Regions from separate parts of the Mycobacterium sp. NGS26 genome, predicted to be linked through region 2. Evidence: predicted binding sites of a transcription regulator. Region 2 holds the regulator's gene; the other holds the start of a gene.
The links. Region 2 encodes LexA, which represses DNA repair genes until DNA is damaged. Its sites were predicted from a motif close to CGAACANNTGTTCG; they were not measured.

Region 1: a site for LexA is predicted at 2,928-2,941, ahead of AC5Y6X_RS10675 (HNH endonuclease signature motif containing protein). Genes of this name have one in related genera too.

What each region holds. Positions count from the first base shown of each region.
Region 1 covers NZ_JCALDU010000002.1:994,959-1,007,097, reverse strand. Annotated here, with positions in the region: gene AC5Y6X_RS10695 (amidohydrolase family protein) at 1-11, opposite strand, end outside; gene AC5Y6X_RS10690 (class II aldolase/adducin family protein) at 16-786, opposite strand; gene AC5Y6X_RS10685 (class I adenylate-forming enzyme family protein) at 773-2,395, opposite strand; gene AC5Y6X_RS10680 (hypothetical protein) at 2,501-2,821, shown strand; gene AC5Y6X_RS10675 (HNH endonuclease signature motif containing protein) at 2,955-4,319, shown strand; gene fadD1 (fatty-acid--CoA ligase FadD1) at 4,336-5,931, opposite strand; gene AC5Y6X_RS10665 (flavin-containing monooxygenase) at 5,928-7,529, opposite strand; gene AC5Y6X_RS10660 (alpha/beta hydrolase) at 7,526-8,485, opposite strand; gene AC5Y6X_RS10655 (Zn-ribbon domain-containing OB-fold protein) at 8,494-8,913, opposite strand; gene AC5Y6X_RS10650 (thiolase family protein) at 8,916-10,118, opposite strand; gene AC5Y6X_RS10645 (hotdog family protein) at 10,115-10,561, opposite strand; gene AC5Y6X_RS10640 (MaoC family dehydratase) at 10,569-11,069, opposite strand; gene AC5Y6X_RS10635 (acyl-CoA dehydrogenase family protein) at 11,066-12,139, opposite strand, start outside.
Region 2 covers NZ_JCALDU010000002.1:338,777-350,915, forward strand. Annotated here, with positions in the region: gene AC5Y6X_RS07710 (sunset domain-containing protein) at 1-2,047, shown strand, start outside; gene lexA (transcriptional repressor LexA) at 2,092-2,796, opposite strand; gene AC5Y6X_RS07720 (LysM peptidoglycan-binding domain-containing protein) at 3,123-3,617, shown strand; gene nrdR (transcriptional regulator NrdR) at 3,775-4,239, shown strand; gene AC5Y6X_RS07730 (peroxynitrite isomerase) at 4,288-4,773, shown strand; gene AC5Y6X_RS07735 (PhzF family phenazine biosynthesis protein) at 4,785-5,471, opposite strand; gene AC5Y6X_RS07740 (alpha/beta fold hydrolase) at 5,505-6,536, opposite strand; gene AC5Y6X_RS07745 (proteasome assembly chaperone family protein) at 6,572-7,546, opposite strand; gene AC5Y6X_RS07750 (trypsin-like serine peptidase) at 7,756-8,577, shown strand; gene sthA (Si-specific NAD(P)(+) transhydrogenase) at 8,578-9,984, opposite strand; gene AC5Y6X_RS07760 (DUF4192 domain-containing protein) at 10,097-11,161, shown strand; gene AC5Y6X_RS07765 (iron-dependent transcriptional repressor DtxR) at 11,186-11,875, opposite strand; gene sigB (sigma-70 family RNA polymerase sigma factor SigB) at 12,008-12,139, opposite strand, start outside.

The DNA.
Region 1 (12,139 bases), 660 kb from region 2:
ATTGATTTCATGGTTTCACCTGAGCACGTCGGGATCGGCCTTGATGGTCATCCGGGCCGCGCCCGCCCAATACACGTCGGCGGCCCGCTCGATCAGCGACCGCTGCATGCCCGCCATGTCCGCCCAGTTCATCTGCAGCGGTTCCTTGCCGGTGAGCATGACGTCGTGGGCCAGCTTGCACACCCGCTCGATCGACGCCGCGCGGTATACGGCCTGGGCCAGGTTGGTTCCGGTAGCGATGACGCCGTGGTTGGCCAGGATGGTCAGGTTGGCGCCGCCGATGCGCGCGGCCAGCTCCGCCGCGCGGGACGGGCTGTCGATCTCGCCGTCGTAGGTGTCGATCAGGCACAGGTCGTCGAGGAACAGCGACCCGGTCTGGTGCAACAGGTCGGGCAGCCTGCCGAGCGCGGCCAGCACGCAGACGTAGTAGGGGTGGTTGTGGATGACCACCCGGGCGTCTTCGCGGACGCGGTGCAGTTCGGTGTGGATGTGGATCGCCGGCGTCACGTCCCAGCGGCCCCGCACCACCCGCGCGTCGCTGTCCACGACGCAGATGTCCGAGGCGGTGAGCTCCGCCCACCACAGTCCCCACGGGTTGACGAACATGTCGGTCTGCCCGTCGGGCTGCCAGGTGATGTGTCCGGCCATGTTCTCGGCGAACCCGATGCCCGCCAGGTGGCGAAAGGCCACCGCGAGCGCCTGCTCGTCGGACAGCTCCGGGATCGGGGGCACCACCGACGGCGCCCAAACCTCCAGCCCGCCCGGTCGTGCGTCAGGAGCGTTCATGATCGGCCTCCATCCTTGCTCGGATATCTTGGCGGAGCTCGCCTTTGGCGATCTTTCCCCCGGACGACCGGGGCAGCTCGTCGACGACGATGAGCCGCTCGGGCAGCAGTTCCTTGGAAACCCCCCGCGCCAACAGGTGGTTGACGAGTTCGGGCAACTCGATGACCCGCGAGTCGGTGAGTTCGGCGTAGAGGCAGACCCTTTCGCCGAACACCGGATCGGGCATGGCGACCGCAGCCGCCAGCGCGATCGCGGGGTGCGTCATCACCGCGTCCTCGACCTGGGCGGCGCTGATGTTCTTGCCCCCGCGCAGGATGAAGTCGGATGTTCGGCCGGTGACGCTCAGATAGCCGTCGGCGTCGATCTCGGCGATGTCGCCCATGCGCATCCATCCGTCGCTGGTGAACAGCTTGTCGTGGTCGGTGCCGCGGAGATAGCCGAGGCTGGTCGCGGGGCCGCGGCAGGCGGGTTGGCCTCGCCCCGTGTCGGTGACGTCGTCGTCGCCGTCGAAGAGACGAACCGCCATCTCGGGGACGATCCGGCCGCAGGTGCGGAGCCGGCGTTGCAGCGGGTCGTCCAGCGTGGTCCCGCTGAGCAGCCCGGTCTCGTTGGAGCCGTAGAACTGCAGGATCCTTGCGCCGGTGAGTTGCTCGAACTCGGCGGCGGGCCGGTACGGCAACGCCTCGCCGCCGGCGAACACCACCCGCAGCGTGCTGAGGTCGTAATCCCGGCACGCGGCGTCGGCCATCAGCATCGTCAATTGCGTGCTGACACAGCACAATACGGTGACCCGATGCCGGGCTATCGCCTCACACGCCGCCTTGGCCGTGAAACGGTCCAGGATCACCGCGGTCCCACCGAGGTAGATCGGGGTGCTGTGGCTGGTCCATATCCCGAAGCCGAAGGGCATCGGTACGACCGGCAGGAAGACGTCGTCCGGCGTCAGGTGCCCGTTGGCCACCGCCTTCTGGTGAAAGTAGTACCAGCGATTCTGGGTGTGCACGACGCACTTGGGCAGGCCGGTGGTCCCGGACGTGGAGTTGATCAGGAAGACGTCGTCGGAGCCGAGCGCGGATTCGGGTGGCAGGGGTTTGGGCTCGACATCGACGTTCAGGCGCGGGGCGCCGGCGGGGTGACCCAGGACCAGCACCGGGACCGCGGAGTCCGCACCGGCCTGCGTCGCGACAGCGCGGCGCTGGTCGTCGCTGATCAGGACCTTGGGCCGCGCGTCGCGCAGGATTGCGGCGGCCTCGCGGGTGCCGGCGCGCGCGCCGATGCCGACGACGACGGCGCCGCAGCGTTCGATGGCCACGAACAGCACGTGGATCGCGGCGGAGTCGCCGTGCCACACCGCGACCCGATCGCCCCGCGCTATGCCGACGCCCGCCAGCTGTTCGGCGAGATTGGTTGCCGCATCGTCGAACTCGCGCCACGTCAATGAGGGGCCCGGATGGTCGACATAGGCGGCGCGGTGCGGCGCCCGGACGGCGTTGCGGCGTACCGCGTCCGACAGCGTCGAGTCGGACCACCAGCCGGCCGCACGAAACCGGGCCCGGTCCTCGTCGGTGAATGCCGGCGAGCCCACGGTATCCAGCCCGCCGGCGCTCATCCCCAAATCATAGGAAGGCGCACGCCGTCGCCCGCGGTGAGGACAAGTTTTGGGATCGGTAGCGGCATCGCAGGTTTTCACTTGCGTGCAAGGAGGAAGCCTGCAATGAAAACGAAGGTCGTGGTCCTGTTGTCCGGGGCTCTGATCGCGATGCTGCTGCTGTCGCGCTATTTCGCGCTGAGCCGGGCGGGCATGCCGCTGGGATGGATGCTGTATCTCGGGTTGCCCATCACCGCGGCCGGCGTTCTGTTCGCGCTGCGGCTGATCAACCTCGGCGCGGGCTGGGGCACCACGGTCGACCACTTCGAGCACACGCCCCTCCACGCTTCCGAGCGCCTGAAGGAGCTTCAGGCCCTGCGCGACAATGGCGCGATCTCGGACATGGAATACAGCGCGCGGCGCCTGCAGATCATCTCCGAGATGTGACCCAACGTCGCGAGCTGCGTTTCTCGCCGGAGCTGTGACGTGGCCGGCGACGAGTTATCCACAGTCAGCGCTTTATCCACAGGGCGGGCGAATCGAGTAGCTGATTCGAACACACATTCGATAGAGTGGGGGTATGGGTGCGAGCAGTCGTGAGGAGATCGTCGAGGCCTTCGGCGCGCTCGACACCGCCCTGGACAGGCTGGGCGGGTTGTCCTTTGACGTGTTGACCACCCCGGAACGATTGCGGGCCCTCGAGCGGCTCGAATGCGCGGCGCGGCGGCTGCGCGCCCCGCAGCACACCTTGATCAACCAGATCGGCGCCCAGGCCTGCGCCGAAGAGCTGGGCGGCAGCCTGCGCACGGCGCTGGCCGAGCGGCTGCGCATCACCGGGGCCGAGGCCGGGCGGCGCATCGACGACGCCGACGACCTGGGTGAGCGCCGGGCGCTGACCGGGGAGTTGTTGGCGCCGCGGTTGGCCGCGACCGCCACCTCCCAACGCGCGGGGCTCATCGGCGACGGGCACGTGAAGGTCATCCGCGGCTTCTTTGCCCACCTGCCCGCCGAGGTGGACGCCGCCACCCGGGAGGCCGCCGAGCGCGATCTGGCCATCAACGCCTGCCACTACCGCCCCGATGAGTTGGCGAAATACGCCCAGCGGATCATGGACTGGCTGCACCCCGACGGCGACTTCAGCGATCAAGAGAGGGCCCGCAAGCGCGGCATCAGTTTGGGCGCCCAGGAATACGACGGCATGTCGCGCATCAGCGGCATGATCACCCCCGAGCTGCGCGCGGCGATCGAGGCGATGCTGGCCAAGCTGGCCGCCCCCGGCGCCTGCAACCCCGACGACCAAACCCCGATCGTGGATGCGGCCCCCGATGAGGAGGCGGTGCGCCGCGATCACCGCACCGCAGCCCAGCGCAACCACGACGCGTTTTTGGCCGCACTGCGTGGCTTGTTCGCCTCCGGAAAGTTGGGGCGGCACAACGGGTTGCCGGTGTCGATCATCGCGATGGCCACCCTGCGGGAGTTGGAGGCCGCCGCGGGCAAGGCGCTGACCGCGGGCGGCACCCTGGTGCCGATGACCGATGTGATCCGCTGGGCCGGCCACGCCCACCATTACTTGGCTCTGTTCGATGGCGCCAAGCCGCTGGCGCTGTATCACACCAGGCGGCTGGCCTCCCCCGCCCAGCGCATCATGCTGTACGCCAAGGACCGCGGGTGCACCAAGCCGGGCTGCGACGCCCCGGCCTATCACAGCCAGGTCCACCACGTAACAGGATGGACGAACACGCATCGCACCGACATCACCGACCTCACCCTAGCCTGCGGCCCGGACAACAGGTTGGCCGAAAAGGGCTGGACCACCCGCACCAACACAAGAGGCGAAACCGAATGGATCCCACCCCCACACCTCGACCGAGGCCAACCCAGAACAAACAGCTTCCACCACCCCGAACGATTCCTCCGCGGTGAGGACGACGATGAGCCCCATTGACGCTCAGGCGGCTCCCCTAATCGTGCAGCGCGTCCTCGACCACCACGAAGTACGTCGTCCCGCGCGCCGGGCGCGCCCACAGCACCCCGCCCTGCGCGCTGATTCCGGCGGCGATCAGCTCACGTTTGAGGATCTTGTTGGTCGAAGTGGCCGGGAGGTCGTCGTTGATGCGCACGTAGCGCGGCCACGCCTTCGGCGACAGGTCCGGTTGCGCGGCCAGGAACTGCTCGAGATCGGCTGGCCGCAAATCCATCCCGCGGCGAATCACGAGCGCGGCCATCACCTGGTCGCCGACGTGCTCGTCGGGCACGGCGTAGACGGCGACCTGCCCGACCTGCGGCAGCCGCTCCAGGATCCGTTCGATCGGCGCCGCCGCCAGGTTTTCGCCGTCCACCCGCATCCAGTCGGCGGTGCGACCGGCAAGGTAGATCCAGCCGTCGGCGTCGCGGTAGGCCAGGTCGCCCGACCAGTACATGCCGTGCCGCATGCGCTGCGCCGTGGCGGCGGGATCGTTGTAGTAGCCCGCGAACGGCCCGGCGCCCTGGGTGTTCACGAGTTCGCCGACGGCCTCGTCGAAGTTGGTCAGTGCGCCGTGTTCGTCGAACTGCGCGACCGCGCACTCCGTCACCGTGGTCGGGTTGTAGATGCTCACCCCGGGGTAGGGCTTGCCGATCGAGCCGGGCGGGGTGCCGTCCTCCCGGACGACGATCACCGCGAACTCGCTCGAGCCGAAGCTGTCGACCACGCGGCAGCCGAAACGCCTTGCGAATTCGGCGATGTCGCGATCGGTCGCCTCGTTGCCGAACGCCATCCGCAGCGTCGTATCGGCGTCGTCGGGGCGCTCCGGGGTGCCGAGGATCAGCGCCAGCGGCTTGCCGACGTAGTTCCAGTACGTGACGCCGTAGCGGCGGACGTCGTCGAGGAACCGTGTCGGCGAGAACCGGGCCGGGGCCATGGTGGCGCCGCTGCCGATGGCGACCGCCCATCCGGCGGCGACCCCGTTGGAGTGAAACAGCGGCATCGACAGGTAGCAGACGTCGTCCGCGGTGACGTCGTACTGAAAGATCAGGCTGGCGCCGCACATGATCGCCATCCCGTGCGCGAACCGGACCGCCTTCGGATCGCCGCTGGTGCCGGAGGTGAAGATCATCATCAGGGTGTCCGCGGCGCCGACCTCGCGGTGGGCCACCAGCGGTGGCGCCGCGGCGACCGCGTCGGCGTAGCGCCGCCCGGTCACGTCGAGCACCTCGAGGCCGCCGAGGTCCAGGCCGTCGAGCAGCCGTCGGTGCTCGGGATCGACGAGAAGGATCTGGCAGTCGGATCGCCGGACGTCGGCGAGCAGGCCCGCCCCGCGCCGGGTGGTGTTGATGCCGCACAGCACGTAGCCGCCGAGCGCCGCGGCGGCCATCGCCCGAAGCATCTCCGGTGAGTTGCCCAGCAGCGCCCCGACGTGCAGCGGGCGCGCCGGGTCGGCGACGGCGATCAGCGCGGCCGCCTCGGCCTCCGCCTCGGCCAGGTGCTCTCGCCACGTCCAGGTCCGGTCACCGTGGACGAGCGCCCGGGTGTCGTCGTGCCTGCGCTGCCGTAGCAGCTGCTGGACTGTCTCGATCATCTGGTGGTCAGCACCAGCCCGGCGTAGTCGTTGCGGGCCACCTCGTCGCACTGGCGCCGGTAGTTGCCGAATCCCCCTGTGTAGGGCATGAATACGCGTTTCTTGCCTTCGATGTTGGCACCCAGATACCACGAAGACGCCGCCTTGGGGAACAGGGTCTGCTCGGCGGCCTGGGCGACGTGGTCGGTCCAGGCGCGCGCGGCGTCGCGGCGCGGCTCGACCTCGCTCAGCCCGCGGCGCCGGGCGGTCAGCACCAGGTTGACGGCCCAGTCGACCTGAACTTCCGCGTGCAGCACCATGTTCGACAGTACCGACGGGCTGCCGGGTCCGCTGATGGTGAACAGGTTCGGCAGGCCCGGCACCATCAGGCCGAGGAACGTCAGCGGGCCGTCGGCCCAGATGTCGCGCAGCCGCTCTCCCCCGGGCCCGACCGGGTCGATGCGGGTCAGCGCCCCGGTCATCGCGTCGAACCCGGTCGCGAAGATCAGCACGTCGCAGCGATAGAAAGCGTCGCTCGTTCGTATTCCGTCGGCGGTGATCGCTTCGATGGGCTCGCGGCGCAGGTTCACCAGCCGGACGTTGTCCCGGTTGAAGGCCGCGTAGTAACCGCTGTCGGTGCAGATGCGTTTGGTGCCGATCGGATGATCTACCGGGATGAGGTCGGTCGCGACGACGGGGTCGGTGACGATCTCCCGGATCCGGTCCTCGGCGAACGTCCGCGCGATGTCGTTGGCGGCCGGGTCGACGTTCTGGTCGGGGAAGGTCTTGCCGAACAGGACGCCGCCCTGGCGCCACCGTTGCCATAGCGCCGCCGCGCGTTCCGCCGGATCGGTATCGACGGCCTTCTTGTGGTAGGTGCCGTGCGGGGTGCCCGCCGGCGCGTAGGCCGAGACCCGCCGGCGCTCGGGATATTCCGCGCGGATCCGCTGCTGCTCCTCCTTGGACCACGGGCGGTTGGGCATCGGGATGCTGTAGTTCGCCGATCGCTGGAATACGACGAGCTTCTCGGCTTGCCCGGCGATGATCGGGGCCACCTGGATCCCGGACGAACCCGTGCCGATCAGGCCGATGTGTTTGCCGCGCAAGTCGGGATCGTCGCGCGGCCATGCGGCGGTGAAGTACGTGTCCCCGGCGAAATCGTCGATGCCGGGGATGTCGGGGCGGTTGACCGCCGACAGGCATCCCGTCGCGCACACGAGAAACGGCGCGGCGTAGTCCTGACCGGCAGCGGTGCGCACCAGCCAGCGGCCTTGGTTCGGGTCGAACGCGGCGCCGACGACGTCGGCGCCGAATCGGTAGTGGCGGCGCAGGTCGAAGCGGTCGGCGACGTGGCGCAGGTAGGCCAGGATCTCCGGTTGCGCGGCGAATCGTTCGCTCCAGGTCCAGCTCTGCTGCAGCTCCTCGTCGAACGAGTAGGAGTAGTCGACGCTTTCGACGTCGCAGCGCGCGCCGGGATAGCGGTTCCAATACCAGGTGCCGCCCACGTCGGGGGCCGCCTCGAGGGCGGTGACCGACAGGCCCGCCGACGCGAGCCGGTGCACGGCGTAGAGCCCGGCGAATCCGGCGCCGACGACGATGACATCCGTCACCTCGGTCATTTCGGCTGGCTCCCACGGTGATTCGGCGCGAGGAGCCGGCGCAGGTCACCGCACACCAGGTCGCGCGCCGAGGCCCCGGGTGCGAAGCCCTGGATCGTCACGAAGCCGTGGAACAATCCGGGAAAGTCCCGGTGCACGACGGGCACGCCCGCGTCGCGCAACCGTCGGGCGTAATCGCAGCCCTCGCTGTGCAGGGGGTCCAGGCCGGCCGTCACGATCACGGCGGGCGGCAGGCCCGCATGGGATTCCGCGCGGGCCGGGGCAACGAGGTGGGGCGGGTCGAAATCACCCGCACCGCATAGGTATTGGTGCCAGTACCATTGCATCGCGGCGCGGGTGTTGAAGTAGCCGGTGCCGTAGCGGCGGTAGCTGTCCGTCTCGAACGAGTAATCCAGCGCCGGATACAGCAGGACCTGCGCGGCGGGCCGGGCGACTCCATGCTCGCGGCACAGGATCGCGGTGACCGCGGCGAGGTTCCCGCCGGCGCTGTCGCCGGCGACCGCGATCCGCCCCGGGTCGACCTCCAGCTCGGCCGCGTGTTCGGCCACCCAGCAGAAGGCCGCGAACGCGTCGAGGGCCGCCGCGGGCGCGGGGTGTTCCGGCGCGAGGCGGTAGTCCACCGACACCACCACGGCTTCGCAACCTCGGGCCAGGGCGCGGCAGAACCCGTCGTGGGATTCGATGTCGCAGAAGACAAATCCGCCGCCGTGGGTGAACACGATCCCTGGGCGATCGTGTGACGGCTCGCCGTGCGGGTGGTAGATCCGCACCGGGATCGGGCCGGCGGGGCCCGGGATCGAGCGGTCGACGGCTTCGCGAACGTCGTCGAGATTGTCGACGGGAACCCGCCGTTCGGCCACCGCGGCGCGGGCCTGCGGGCCGGTCATTTCCTCGACGCGCGGGAATCCGGCGTTCAGCTGGTCCAACATCGGGCGCACGCCGTCGTCCATGTGCAGCGCGCCGGTCATGCGGGCCGGTATTTCAGTAGGGTGACCCCGGCGTCGGGCATGTCGAAAAACACCGGGCTGACGGGCATTCCGATCCGGATGTCGCCCGGATCGACGTCGACCAATTCGGTGCTGATCCGTGGTCCGGCTTCCCACTGCACCACCGCGAGGAGCTGCGGCACAGCGTCGGCCCAGGGCGGGCCGGTGGGCCGGCGAGCGACGGTGAAGGTGTACAGCACCCCGGCACCGTCGATCTCACGCCACTCCAGATCGTCGGCGAGCGTTCCCGGCGCAAGGGTGCGCGGATAGAAGACGTAACGGCCCAGCGACGGCGAGTACTGCACCAGGATCCGGTGCTGCGCCAGGGCATCCCAGAAGGGCCGCGACACCGGGGTGGGCTCGGGAACCGGGAGCGCTTCGGCCGGAGTCTCGGTCATGGCTAGTCTCCCCGCATCAGCAACGCGACCTGCTCGCTCATGATCCCACCGTTGCCGGTGACGAACGCGGTGTGGCAGTCGGGCACCTGCGCCGCGCCCGCCCGCCCCATGATCTGGCGGGCGCCGTCGACGACGTGGTGCATGCCGCCGGCCATCCCGGCCTGACCGAAGGAGAGTTGACCGCCCGCGGTGTTGAGCGGAAAGTCGCCGCGGAAGGTCAAGTCGTGCTCGGTGATCCAGGACATGCCCTTTCCCTTCGCGCAGAACCCGGCGTCCTCCAGGGTCATCAGCACGGTGATCGTGTAGCAGTCGTAGATCGAGGCGATATCCACATCGGCTCGGCTGAGCCCGGACATCGCGAACGCCCTGTCGGCGGCGCGCGCGATCGGCGTGCACAGCAGGTCGTCGGCATAGGTCGGCGTCTTGAAGGCGATGTGTTCGCCGAAGCCGGTTATCCACACCGGACGATGGCGGCCGCGCCGCGCGATGTCCGCATTGGCGATCAACACGCCGACTCCCCCATGCACGCGCATCACCGTCTCGAGCATGTGGATCGGGTCTGCAATCATCGGGCTCGCGAGGACGTCGTCGACGGTGATCGGCGTCCCGTGGAAAACCGCACCCGGATGCGCGCACGCGTTGGCGCGCTGGTCGACCGCGATCTTGGCGACCGCGGCCGCGTCGTAACCGAACTGCGCCGCGTACCGCTGCGCGATCTGCGCATAGGGCGCGTTCTGGCCCACGTTGCCGTACGGGATCTCGAACTCGGCCTGCGGCGACCCGTACGTGTTCGACGACGCCCCATACCAATTCGGGGCCGGCGGCGGGCCCTTCCGCGACCGCGGCACCGACGCCGAGCCGGGCACCACCGCCAGCACCGCGTCGCACACACCGAGTTCCACCGCGGCCGCCGCGCGCCACACCATGCCCGCGGACGTCGCCCCGCCCAGGTCGACGCGCTCACCGAAATCCAAGGCCAGGCCCAGGTATTCGCACAAAGTGGCCGGTGCGAACATCGCCGATTCGGCCACACCGTGGGTGAGCAGGCCGTTGATGCGGCCGGGATCGACCCCGGCGTCCTCGACGACCATCTTCGCCAACCGCGCGTACTGGTCGAGGGTGAACCTCGGCGGCCCGCTCGGGCGGCGTTCGGCGGGCAGCTCGGCGATGCCGACGATGGCCGCCTCGCCGCGCAGCCCCGTCACGGCGCCGCCCCCCGCCGGGGCAGCTCGACCGTCGCCGTTCCCGGCATCAGCACGGCGTCCCCGCGGCGGCCGCTGATGTCGAGATCGACCAGCCCGGCGCCGCTTTCGGTGAGGCGCTTGCCCGTCACCGTCCCGCCGAAGCTGAGCCGCTGGCCGGGGTGGGCGACCGCGCGGTTCTGCACCGCGAAGGACACCAGCCGGCCGCGCCCGCCGATCCAGTCGCCGATCGCCCGGGCCAGCAGCGCCGCCTGCAGCGGGCCGTGCACCAACACGTCGTCGTAGCCTTCGACCGTGCGGGCCCAGTCCTTGTCGTAGTGGATGCGGTGGCCGTTGTAAGTGGCGGCGCTGAAGAAGAACAACTGCGTTTCGTCGACGGTCACCGTGAGCGCGGGAATCTGCTCGCCCACGCCGACGTCGTCGTAAAACACTTGCTGACCGGTCATCGCGCTCCTAGGGCCGGGCGATCATCGAGGTCGACGCTTCGGCAACCAGGTCGCGGTGCTGGTTGCGGTACACCGTGTGCCAGGTGACCAGGACGAATCTCCCGGATCGGCCGTGCTTTTCGACGATCGACTCGATGGTGCGGACCATCTCGATCTCGTCGCGGTGATAGGCCGGCAGGTGAAAGGTGAAGCTCTCCCCGCCGGCCATCCGCTTGGGGGCGCGGGGAAACGCGAGGCCGCCCGAAACCGCGCCGGAGGACCCGTCGGGCCGCAGCGCGTCGAGGCGGGTGACGCCGAGCACCGCGTACTGCAGGAACAGCGGTGGGCAAACGATGTCGCGAAAGCCGTTGGCCCGGGCGTAATCCGGGTCGAAGTAGAGCGGGTTGTGGTCACCGACGGCGGCCGCCCACCGTTGCCAGTCGCGCCGGTTCACCTCGCCGGTCGCCGACGCCGCGACGGTGCCCACCCGCGACGCCGATTCCGCGTCGATCAGGCTGTCCTCGCTCACCGGGGCTCCCTCATGGTTTCCTCCAACCAGGACGCGGCGACGTCGGCGCCGCCGCCGAGTGTGGAGCCTAGCCTTGCCCGTTCGCTCCACAGGTGCAGGTCCGTCTCGGTCACGTAGCCGATCCCGCCGTGCAGTTGATGCGCGTCCAGGGTTATCAGCCTGGCCGCGGTCGCCGCGTGCACGCGCGCGATGGCCGTCTCCCTGGTCGCCGTGTGGCCGCGGGCGATCCGGGAGACCGCCGAGTGCGCGGCCAACCGCGCCGCGGACAACGCGATGTGCATGTTGGCGACGAGGTGCTGGGCCGCCTGAAAGGATGCGATCGGCCGGCCGAACTGGTGGCGCAGCTTGGTGTATTCGACCGTGCGGTCCAACACGGCCTCCCCGACGCCGACCAAGTCGAGCGACCCCAGCGCCACCGCCGCATTGGCAACCCGGCGCAGGTCGGAATCGGCGACGTCGCCCAGCAGCCCACCGGCCTCGGCGACGACGTCGTCGAAGCGCACGGTGAACGCCCGGTGCCCGCCCGCCATCGCCAGCGGTTGCATGGTCACCCCGGCCGCGCGAGCGTCGACGACGAAGACCAGCGTGCGCTCGGCCGCGCCGGCCGACACCACGATCAGGTCGGCGACGTCCGCGTCGGCGACGTAGTCCGCGGCTCCGTTCAGGCGCCACCCGGTCGACACGGAATCGGCTTGCAGCACACCGGAAACGACGGCCGCGTCGCGCGCGCTCCACAGCGCCGTGGTACCGCGAACGTTGCCGACCGCCAGCGTGGGCAGCCACGCGGACTTGGCGTCCGGCGAGCCCAGCCGGTCGATCGCCAGGGCGGCCGCGAGGGTGCTCTGCACCGTGGTCGGGCACAGCGCGCGACCGGACTCGGTGTAGAAGACGGCGAGGTCGTCGAGCGAGCCGCCGGAGCCGCCGTATTGTTCGGCGATGGCGAGGCCGAACACGCCGGCGTCGGCCAGCGCCTTCCACAGCGCCGGGGTGCTGCGGTCGCCACCGCGCGCCAGGGCCACCGGGTTCTCCGCCGACAGCAGCGCGCGCAACGCCGAGGCGAACTCGCGCCG
Region 2 (12,139 bases):
GGCGTGGGAGAAGGCCGGCGGCGACAGTTCACCCCTGGGCCCCAGGAAGGGCGACGTCTACCCGGTCGGCGACGGGTTCGCGCTGGACTTCGACGGCGGCAAGATGTTCTACACCACCGACACCGGCGCCAAATTCGTCTACGGGCCGATCCTCGACAAATACGAGGCGCTCGGCGGCCCGGCCAACAGCGACCTGGGATTTCCGACCATCAACGAGGTCCCCGGCCTCGCCGGGCCGGACAGCCGGGTGGCCACGTTCTCCGCCAGCGACAAGCCGGTGATCTTCTGGACGTCCGAGCACGGCGCCTTCGTGGTGCGCGGCGCGATGAACGCCGCGTGGGACAAGCTCGGCAGCTCGGGCGGCGTGCTCGGCGCCCCGGTCGGCGACGAGACCTACGACGGCGAGGTCACCTCGCAGAAGTTCACCGGCGGCCAGATCTCCTGGAACCGGAAGACCAAGGACTTCAGCACCACCCCGCCGGCGCTGGCCGACCAGCTCAAGGGCCTTCAGGTGGCGACCGATCCCACCGCGGCGATCAACATGGCGTGGCGCGCCGCGGGCGGCGCCTCGGGTCCGCTGGGCGCCAAGCAGGGCGGCCAATATCCCATCGGCGGCGACGGGATCGCCCAGAACTTCGCCGGCGGCAAGGTGTTCTTCAGCCAGGCCACCGGCGCGAACGCCATCGAGAGCGACGTGCTGGCCAAGTACGAGTCGCTGGGCGGGCCGGTCGGCAGCGACCTGGGCTTCCCGATCGCCAACGAGTCCGACGGCGGCGTCCCCGGCAGCCGGGTCTCCGCGTTCGCCGCGGCCGACAAGCCGGTGATCTTCTGGACGTCCCAGCACGGCGCGTTCGTCGTGCGCGGCGCCATGAAGGCGGCCTGGGACAAGCTTCGCGGCCCCGGCGGCAAACTGGGCGTGCCGGTCGCCGATCAGGCGGTGGACGGCGACGTGATCTCCCAGAAGTTCGCCGGCGGCAAGATCTCGTGGAACCGCGCGAAGAACACGTTCGCCACCGAGCCGTCCAACCTGGCGCCGCTGCTGTCCGGCCTGCAGGTGTCGGGCCAGAACCAGCCCAGCGGCGCGGCGATGCCTCCCCACGCCAAGAAGTTCGCCTGGAACTGGTGGTACCTGCTGGCGCTAATTCCGATCGCGGCATTGTTCGCGGTGTTGGGGTATGTGGTGGTCGGGGCGCGCCGCCGTCGCACGGCCCGGGAGCTCGCCGCCTACGAGTTCGACCGCGACGTGGACGTCGGTGGCTACGACGCCGACGACAGGTGGGGCCACGAGGAAGCCGATGTCGCCGCCGAGCACTATGGCTTCGGCGAGCCGCGGCCCTCCGAGGAGGAGCCGGTGGGCGCCGGGTCGGCGCGGGTCAGCTGGTCGCGGGGCGACGAGGCCGGGGACGAATACGGCGGCGAATGGCCGTCCGGGTCCAGGGAGGATGAGCAGGAGGACCCCGACGCGGTCGACACCGATTCCATACCCGTTGTCGCGGAAGGTGTTGTGGCGCAGGGTGTTCGGGCCGAGCCCGAGCATCCCGAAGCCGCCCCCGAAGACGTCCTGGAAGCCGCCTACCCCGATGAGGAGTACCCGGAGGCCGCCGACATCGAGGCCGCCTACCCGGACGTGGCCGTTCCGCATGCCCCCGCGGATGCCGCCCATCCGGACGAGGCCTACCCCCCGGCGGCGCCCGAGGCGGTCGATTCGGGCGCCGGGTACCCGGACGTCGCGGTTCCGCACACGGCGCCGGATGTCGCAGCGCCGGGCGCCGTCACGCCCGCCGCCGCCCCGCGGTCCGGGCGGCACGCGGCCGTCGACACCGAGGAGGAACCGGCCGGCGCGGGACTGGGCTCACCCGGGCGCCCGACCATCCACCTGCCCCTGGACGACCCGTATCAGGCGCCCGAGGGATATCCCATCAAGGTCAACGCCAGCTTCGGCCTGTACTACACCCCCGACAGCGGGCTCTACCAGGACACGCTGGCCGAGCTCTGGATGTCCAGCGAGGAAGTCGCCCAGGTCAACGGCTTCACCAGGGCGGACTGACCCGCGAACGTCTCAATCTCGTTGCCGCACAATAAGATTCCGCGTCAGATCTTGCGAATCACCGTGACGACCTTGCCGAGCACGGTCGCGTCGTTGCCCGGGATCGGATCGAACGCCGGGTTGTGCGGCATCAGCCACACCTGACCGCCCGCGCGCTTGAACGTCTTGACGGTGGCCTCGCCGTCGATCATGGCGGCGACGATGTCGCCGTTGTCGGCGACATTCTGCTGCCGCACCACAACCCAGTCGCCGTCACAGATCGCGGCCTCGACCATCGAGTCGCCGACGACCTTGAGCAGGAACAGCGCGCCCTCGCCGACCAGCTCACGGGGCAGCGGGAAGACGTCTTCGACCGCCTCCTCGGCCAGGATCGGCCCACCGGCCGCGATGCGCCCGAGCACGGGCACGAAGGTGGGTTCCGGCAGGGCGTCCGAGCCGGCGACGTCGGTGACGGGCACCGCGACGGCCGGGGTGTCCTCGACACCGCGGACGTCGACGGCCCGGGGACGGTTCGGGTCGCGGCGCAGGTACCCCTTGCGCTCCAGGGTGCGCAGCTGGTGGGCCACCGAGGACGTCGACGTCAGGCCGACGGCGTCACCGATCTCCCGGATGCTGGGCGGATAGCCGCGGCTGGTCACCGACTGCCGGATGACGTTGAGGATGGTGCGCTGCCGCTCGGTAAGCGATGGATCCACGGAATGCAACCGGCCGGCCGCGCCGGCGGCTGAAGTGTCGTTGCTGTCGCTCATGGCACTGAATGTAGCCGCCCGGCGGCCGATAATCAAACATGTGTTCGAGTCGCGTGTCGCCCGGGCCGACACCGGGCCGGAACAAGGCCTAAAGACCCTAGGGATGGTGCGTCAAGACCCTACGGCGGGTGAATTACACGTGTGTAACTTTTGCGGGTATCGGGTATTTGTGCTGCATGTCAGGAGGAGGCACCGACGCGGTTTGTCGGTGGTGTGGTTTAGCGTTTGGCTCGTCCGACACGCTTCGCTCAAATGTTCGGGTTTCGAACGGGTGAGCGAATATAGTCGAACACACGAGCGAGGACCAGTTGACCGGAGGAACGCACATGACAGTCATCCACACACTCTCGCCGCGCACCAGCGGCATCCGGCGCCCGGCCGGGGCGCCGGCCGACGGGCCTCGCCACCAGGGGGAGCGCCCGGTCCGGCCCCGCCGTCCGGGCAGCTCACGGCCCGCCGGGGCGCCGCTGCGCTACCACGGCACCGGCGTCGCGATGTCGGTCGCGCCGCATCGCAGGCGGCCCGTCACGATGCTGACCACGGTCGGGCTGGCGCTGCTCGCCGGCGCGATCACGCTGTGGCTCGGCCTGGTCGCGAACCTCGGCCAGCTGGCCAACGGCGACTCCGGCGGTTCGGCCGCCCCGGTGCCCGACAAGCTGGCCGTCGTGCGCGTCGAGGCCGGGGAGTCCCTGCAGGACGTCGCGCACCGGGTGGCGCCGGACGCGCCCGCTCGCCAGGTTGCCGACCGGATCCGCGAACTCAACGACCTGAACTCGCCGGCGCTGGCCGCCGGGCAGACGCTGATCGCCCCGGTCGGCTGACGGCGCCCCGGTGCACTGCGAAAGCCGCAGCGGGCCAAGGCCGCTCGGTCCTCGCGGCGACGGGCGCGCGCGCACCGCGGTTGCGTTGGCCTCCCGGGGCGGCGCACGGGTACGCTCGGACTGTTCCGCGAGGTGTCAGCACGGCGAAGGAGCGGCCATGCACTGCCCGTTCTGCCGGCATCCCGACTCCAGGGTGATCGACTCGCGGGAAACCGATGAGGGCCAGGCCATTCGGCGCCGCCGGTCCTGCCCCGAATGCGGCCGCCGGTTCACCACCGTGGAAACCGCGGTCCTGGCCGTGGTCAAGCGCAGCGGGGTGACCGAGCCGTTCAGCCGGGAGAAGGTCATCAAGGGGGTCCGCCGCGCCTGCCAGGGCCGCCAGGTGGACGAGGACGCACTCAACCTGCTGGCCCAGCAGGTCGAGGACACCGTGCGGGCCGCCGGTTCGCCGGAGGTCCCCAGCCACGAGGTCGGCCTGGCCATCCTCGGGCCGTTGCGCGACCTGGACGAGGTGGCCTACCTGCGATTCGCGTCGGTGTATCGGTCGTTCTCGTCGGCCGACGATTTCGAGCGCGAGATCGAGGCGCTGCGCGCGCACCGCAAGGTGTCCACGCCGAGCTGACCCACCGGCGTCCCGGGGGCCAGTGCCCGCCGGACTACGCTGTTTTTCATGCCTGCCGACTTGCATCCCGATCTCGAGGCCCTGGCGCCACTGCTCGGCACCTGGGCCGGTCGAGGCGCCGGCGAATACCCCACGATCCAGCCCTTCGAGTACCTCGAGGAGGTCGTGTTCTCCCATGTGGGCAAGCCGTTTCTGGCCTACGCGCAGAAGACCAAGGCGGTGGCCGACGGCAAACCCCTGCACGCCGAGACCGGCTATCTGCGGGTGCCGCAGCCGGGTCAGGTCGAGCTGGTGCTGGCCCACCCCAGCGGCATCACCGAGATCGAGGTGGGCACCTATTCGGTGACCGGCGGCGTCATCGAGGTCGAGTTGTCCACCACCGACGTCGGATTGACCCCGACCGCCAAAGAGGTGTCCGCGCTCGGACGCTCCCTGCGGATCGACGGCGACGAGCTGTCGTACTCGGTGCGGATGGGCGCCGTGGGGCAACCCATGCAGCATCACCTCTCCGCGACGTTGCACCGCAAGGCCTAAACCGCGCGCGCTCAATTCACCTGTGTCACACCGTCGTTGACGACGCGCCCGGCCACCCGCACCCAGCCCTCGGGACTCCAGATGGTCTCGATCCTCGACCCGTTGCCCTGCGTGATGTGCAGGTCGCGGCTGAGGTGGTCGGTGATGCGGATCGCCGCGGAGCCCGTCGCCTCGTCTTCCGGCACACCGAGATTCGCGGCGAACATGCGGGCGCGCAGTGACCCGGCGGATTCGTCGGTCCACGCCCACAGGTAGTGGGCGGTGTCGTCGGGATAATCGGCGGGGTCGGCGGCCAGCAGCTCGTCAACCGAATCGAGTTCGTGGACGAACAATTCGGGGGCCCACTCCGAGCGCGCGCTGATGACCGTGAGGTCGCCCTCGTAGCCGACCTGCACCACGCCGGCCGGCACCCGCAGCGTGTTGATCGGCGTGCCCCGGTCGCGCAGCCACCAGGAAACGCCGACGGTCGGATGTCCCGCGAACGGGATCTCGGTTCGCGGCGTGTAGATCGTGGCGTGCGCGGTGGTGGAGCCGGCGGCGGGCAGATCGACGAATATCGTTTCGCTGTAGCCCAATTGGGTGGCCAGCCGCTGCCGGTCGCGGGGTTCGACCTGGGCCGCGTCCACCACGCCGAGCGGATTGCCGAAGTTGCGGTCCGGATCGGTGAACACGCGCAGCACCGTCACGTCGATACCCATGGACCGACTGTACGACCCAGGGGCAAGCGATGATCAGGTGGCGCTGCGTTCGTCGGAGCCCATGGCGTTGAGGACCGCGACGCGGGTGCCGGCGGGACCGGTGACGGTCCGCTCGCCGCTGCCGGTGCGGAGCAACTCGCGCAGCGCGGCCGGGTCGTATTCGGCGGGCTCGGTGGTGTCGACGAAGCGCTGCACGACGTCGATGAAACGGGCCGGGTCGTCGTGGAAGGGGAAGTGGCCGGAGCGCTGGAAGATCTCCAGCCGGGAGCCGGGCATCGCGGCGTGCGCCATGTGGGCGTGCCGGACGGGGACGACGACGTCGCGGCTGCCCCAGATGATCTGCACCGGGATGGCTTCGGTCAAATAACATCGGTCCAGCATGGTGACGATCTGTCCCCGCCAATCCACCACGGCCCGCAGGGTGCGGCTGAACGCCGCCGAGGCCGTCGGCTCGGGCAGGTCGTCCAGTATCCGCAGCACGTTGGGCAGGTCACGCCCCAGGTCGGTGGATCCGATCGCCAGGCCCGCCAGCCGCCCCGCCAGCTGAACCGCCGGCAGCACCAGGGGCAGCCGCAGCAGGGCCAGGGCCTCGCTGCCCATCGGCAACGAGGCCAGCCGGAAGACGACGTTGACGTCCTTGGTAACCCCGCCGGCGGCGACCAGGATCAGCCGGTCGACCAGATGCGGGAACTGGTAGGCGAATTGCATCGCCACGCCGCCGCCCAGCGAATGACCCACGATGGTCACCCGCTCGATGTCCAGCACGGACAGCAGGTCGCGCATCCCGTTGGCGTAGGCGGCAACCGAGTAGTCGGCGCGGGGCTTGTCGGACTGCCCGTGCCCGAGCAGGTCGGGGGCGATCACCGTGAACCGCTGGGCGAGCTTGGCCTGCACGGTGTTCCAGGTGGTCGAGTTGTCGCCGATGCCGTGGATCAGCAGCAGCGCCGGCCCGGACCCGGCGACCCGGAACGCCCGCTTGTAACCGTGGATGGTGCGGAACTGCAGGGTCGGCGCGGTCACTTCCCGCACCGGGCGAAGATTGCTCTTGCGCTTCCGCTCCGTCATCCCCGCCCACCTAGTCGTCAGCCGGTTGCGAGCGGTCAGCCCGAGTCGTCGTCCTCGGACCTCTTCTCGGCCTGCTGGGCCAGGAACCGCTCGAACTCTGCGCCAATCTCGTCGCCGCTAGGCAGGTCCTCGTCGCGAGTCAGTAACGACCTGTTCGCCTGAGCGTCGATGAAGGCATCGTACTGGCGCTCGAGGGCGGCCACCACTTGGGCCACTTCCGCGCTGGCCTCGACCTGCTCGTCGATCTTGGCCCGGATCTCCGCCGCCGCCTCGGTCAGCGCCGACAGCGGGAGTTCCAGCGACCCGGTCTTGGCCACCTGCTCGAGCAGCGCCTGCGCCGCGGCGGGGTAGTCGGTCTGCGTCAGGTAGTGCGGCACGTGCACGGTGAACCCGACGACCTCGTGACCGTGCTGGGCCATTCGGTATTCGAGCAGGTTCGACGCGCTGCCGGGGACCTGGATCTCGGAGATCCACGGCTGGAAATCGGCGATCAACTCCCTGCGGTTGGAGTGCGCCGTCAGGGTGATCGGCCGGGTGTGGGGGACCGCCATCGGGACGGTGCCCAGGCCGATGGTCTGCCGCACGCCGAGGCGCTCGGCCAGCAGGCGCACCGCGGTGACGAAACGCTCCCACTTGAGGTCGGGCTCCATGCCGGCCAGCAACAGAAACGGGGTGCCGACGCTGTCGCGCAGGGCGTACAGGCTCAGCTCCGGATCGTCGTAGTCGGTGAAGTGATCGGTCTTGAACGTCATCAGCGGCCGCCGCGAGCGGTAGTCCAGCAATTCGTCGATCGCAAACGACGCGACCAGCTCGGTGTCCAGCGCCGCCTTCAAATGGGTGGCGGCCAGCCGTATCGCGTGTCCGGCGTCGGAGAACCCTTCCAGGGCATGGACCAGCACCGGGCCGCGGCCGTCGGACGTCGACAACTGCGGTGCCGGGAACTCGAGCTCGTACATGCCGGGCTGCCCTGGCTGGTACAGCCCGTCGTCCCGGCTTTGATCGTGGGCCATCGGGTTGCCTCCTTTCGGGGGTTTCTCCAGGGTGCCCCTACCAGTGTCCCCCAAATCGATAGGCACCAATAAACGAAACGCAGTGGCGCCGGAACGTAATCTCGGCGGCACGCCCGCGCCCCGCGCGGAGTTTGCCAGCAAATCTACCAACACCCGGCGTCGCGTCGAATTGTGCTTGCCAGTGCGCCGTCAGGCATGATTGCAGTCAAATGCGCGTGCCGATTGTGTTGCTGTGTCCGGTGATCGGGGTGGCGGCGTTGCTGACGTCGTGCAGCCGTCCCGCCGACCCCGCGGCGAAACCGACCGTGTCCGTGCCCGTGGCCACCGGGCCGTTGGTGCAGCGGCTCAGCCAGCCCCAACAGAAGTCCGTCGCGGGCCAGGTGGACCCGGACCGCCGGGTGGGGGCCATCTTCATCGACAAGGGGCCGCTGCACGTGTGCACCGGGTCGGTCGTGCACTCGGCGACCGGGAACCTGATGATCACCGCGGCGCACTGCCTGGCCGGGGCCGCCCAGCTGTCCTTCGCGCCCGGCCTGATGGGCGATCCCGCGCCCGCGAACGTGTGGAAGGCCGACGCCGTCTACCTGGATCCGCGCTGGCTGGCCAGCAAGGACCCGCACGCGGACTACGCGATCGCGCGGGTCAGCAACGACGCCGGTGTCTCGGTCGAGTCCCACGTGGGCCTGGCGCTGACGCTGGGCACCGCGCCGCCGCCCGGCAGCCACGTCACGGTGATGGGCTATCCGGCCGGCGTGGGCGGCTCGCCCATCGGCTGCCAGGCCACCACGTCGATCAACGACGCCGGGTTCCCCTCGCTGGTGTGCGAGGGGATGGTCGACGGCACCAGCGGCGCGCCGTGGGTCAGCGGCACCACGCTCACCGGGCTGATCGGTGGTTTCGAGCGCGGTGGCTGCGCGGCGAACGTGTCATACTCGGCGCCGTTCGACGCGCAGACCGCGCAACTGCTGGCCCGCGCCGAGGCGGGCGGGCCCGGTGACCCGGTGCCCAACGACCTCGACGACAGCTGCTGATCAGCGGCGGAACTGGGACAGCTCCCGCATCTTGTTGGTCACGTCGAGCGCGGCGACCTTGTAGGCCTCCGAGAACGTCGGATAGTTGAACACCGCGTCGACGAGGTAGTCGACCGTCCCGCCGCAGCCCATCACGGCCTGCCCGATGTGCACCATCTCGGTGGCGCTGGTGCCGAAGATGTGCACCCCCAACAGTTTTCGGTCGTCGGTGGACACCAGCAGCTTGAGCATGCCGTAGGAGTCCCCGGCGATCTGGCCGCGGGCCAGCTCCCGGTACCGGGCCACCCCGACCTCGTAGGGGATCGCGTCCTTGGTCAGCTCCACCTCGGTGGCCCCGACGTAGGAGATCTCGGGAATCGAGTAGATGCCGATCGGCTGCAGCTCGGTGATGCCGTCGCACGCCTCGCCGAACGCGTGGTAGGCGGCCAGCCGCCCCTGTTCCATCGACGTCGCGGCCAGCGCCGGGAAGCCGATCACGTCGCCGACGGCGTAGATGTGCTCCACCTTGGTCTTGAACCTGTCGTCGACCCAGATCCGGCCGCGCCCTTCGACTTCCAGGCCGGCGTTGTGCAGGTCGAGGTGGTCGGTCTGGCCCTGGCGCCCCGCGGAGTACATGACCGTCTCGGCGGGAATCTGCTTGCCGCTGGCCAGGGTGGTGACGGTGCCGGCGGAGCCGACGTCGACCGCGGTCACCTCCTCGCCGAACCGGAACGTCACCGCCAGGTCGCGCAGGTGGAACTTCAGCGCCTCCACCACCTCGGGGTCACAGAAGTCGAGCATGTTGTCCCGCTTTTCCACGACGGTGACCTTGGTGCCCAGCGCGGCGAACATCGATGCGTACTCGATGCCGATCACACCCGCGCCGACGACCACCATCGAGGCCGGCAGCGACTTGAGGTCGAGGATCCCGTCGGAGTCCAGCACCCGCTCCTCGTCGAACTCGACCCCGGACGGCCGGGCCGGCCGGGTGCCGGTGGCGATGACGATGAATTCGCCTGTGACGGTGGTCATTTCGCGGCGGCCCGGGTCTTCGATGACGATGGTGTGCGGGTCGACGAATCGGCCGTGCCCGAGCAGCAGGTCGATTCGGTTGCGCATCAACTGGTTGCGCACCACGTCGACCTCCTTGCCGATCACGTGCTGGGTGCGGGCCAGCAGGTCGGCCGGGGTGATCCGGTCCTTCACCCGGTAGCTCGCCCCGTAGAGCTCGCGCTGGTTCATCCCGGTGAGGTAAAGCACCGCCTCGCGCAACGTCTTCGACGGGATCGTGCCGGTGTTGACGCAGACGCCGCCGAGCATGCGGCCGCGTTCGATGATCGCCACGGATTTGCCCAGCTTGGCCGAGGCGATGGCGGCCTTCTGGCCGCCGGGTCCCGACCCGATGACGACGATGTCGTACTCCTGCATCGAACCCATGGATAGACGATAAGGCTCACAGTCGAGACTTTCTCCACAGACGGCCGGCTCGGTCACCTCCGGCGCGCACGGCCCGACGGTGGTGGCCGCCAGCGTTGGGCCCATGACGACGCATGGACGAGATTTCGACCTGAACCTGAACCACCCCGGCGCGCTGATCGCCGCGCTGCCGGCCGTTCTCGGCTTCGTCCCGGAGAATTCGTTGGTCCTGGTGTCGGTGAGCGACGGCGAGCTGGGGTCGGTGCTGCGGGTCGACCTGTCCGAGAAGCTCGCCGACCGGATCGCGCACCTCGCCGAGGTCGCCGCCGCGGCCGCGCCCGAGGCCGCGATCGCGGTCATCGTCGACGCCGAAGGCGCGCACTGCCCGCAGTGCAACGAGGACTATCGGCAGCTGAGCACGGTGCTCACCGAGGAGCTGTCGCGGCACGACATCGTCGTGTGGGCGGTGCACGTGGTGGACCGGGTGGCCGCGGGCGGGCGCTGGCACTGCGTGGACGGCTGCGGTTCGGCCGGCGCGGTGGACGACCCGACGGCCTCCCCGCTGGCGGCCGCGGCGGTGCTCGACGGCCGGCGGCTGTATCCGCGCCGCGCCGACCTGCAGGCCGTCGTCGCGGCCGACGAGCGGGCGCAGCGCCCCGAGCTGGCGGCCTCGGTCGCCGAACGGGCGACCGCGCGCCGGGCCGCTCACGACGCCGATCCCGCGGGGCGCACCCGTTGCGACGTGGAGAACGCAATGGCCGCGGCCGCCCGGGTGGCCGGTGGTCAGCCGCTCCCCGACGCCGACCTGGCCGAGCTGGGCTGCGCGCTGAGCGACCCGGAGGTGCGCGACATCCTGTACGCCCTCGCGGTCGGCGAGAACGCCGGGGCGGCCGAGTCGCTGTGGGCGGCGCTGGCGCGCGCCCTGCCGCTGCCGTGGCGCGTCGAGGCGCTGGTGTTGCTGGCGTTCAGCGCCTACGCGCGTGGCGACGGGCCGCTGGCCGGGGTGTCGCTGGACGCCGCGCTGCGCTGCGCGCCGGACCACCGGATGGCGGGCATGCTGGACATGGCGTTGCAGTCCGGGTTGCGGCCCGAGCAGATCCGTGAGCTCGCGGTCACCGGGTACCGGCTGGCGAAGCGGCTCGGCGTGCGGCTGCCGCCGCGGCGGGGCTTCGGCCGGCGCGCGGGATAGCCGCTGTGCGTGAACCGGTGCGCGTCAGACCTTCTCGACCTTGACCGCGTGCGCCATCTCGTGCGGCAGGGTGACGTTTTCGTGGCCCGGGATCAGGATGGTCACGCCGGCGGGGCCGGTCTCGACGGTCACCCGGGCGTTGGGCACCACGCCGGCGTCCTTGAGCCGGGTGATCAGGTCGATGTCGCCCTGGACGTGCTCGGTGAGCTGGCGCACGACCACCGCGACCGGCGACCCGGCGGGCAACTCGGTCAACCGGACCAGGTCGGCGTCCTCGGCGCCCGAGTCCGGGCCCACGCCCAGGTCCAGCAGCCCGGGGATCGGGTTGCCGAACGGGGAGGTGGTGGGGTGGTTGAGCACCTTCACCAGCCGGCGCTCGACGTCCTCGCTCATGACGTGTTCCCACCGGCACGCCTCGGCGTGCACCTCTTCCCACGGCAACCCGATGACGTCGACGAGCAGTCGCTCGGCGAGGCGGTGCTTGCGCATCACGGCGACGGCCAGGGCCCTGCCCTTGTCGGTGAGCTCCAGGTGGCGGTCGCCGGCGACGTGGAGCAATCCGTCCCGCTCCATGCGGGACACGGTCTGGCTGACGGTCGGCCCGCTCTGGTCGAGCCGTTCGGCGATCCGGGCGCGCAGCGGCGTGACGCCCTCTTCCTCGAGGTCGTAGATCGTCCGCAGATACATCTCGGTGGTATCAACCAGCTCGTTCATCCAGCACCCTCCGTTGACGCTGAGTCTACTTGGCCAGCTGCGCGAATGGGTCCAACGCGTCCCAGGCAAGCAGTATGCCCGCCGCTGCTGCGACGGGCATACTGTCTGCTACCTGGCTCTGGGTTGGCGGGGTCAGCTCGCGTACGACCGTAGCCGATCGGCGCGTTCCCCGTTGCGCAGTTTGGCCATCACGTCCCGCTCGATCTGACGCACCCGCTCGCGCGACAGACCGAACAGCTTGCCGATCTGGTCCAGGGTGCGCGG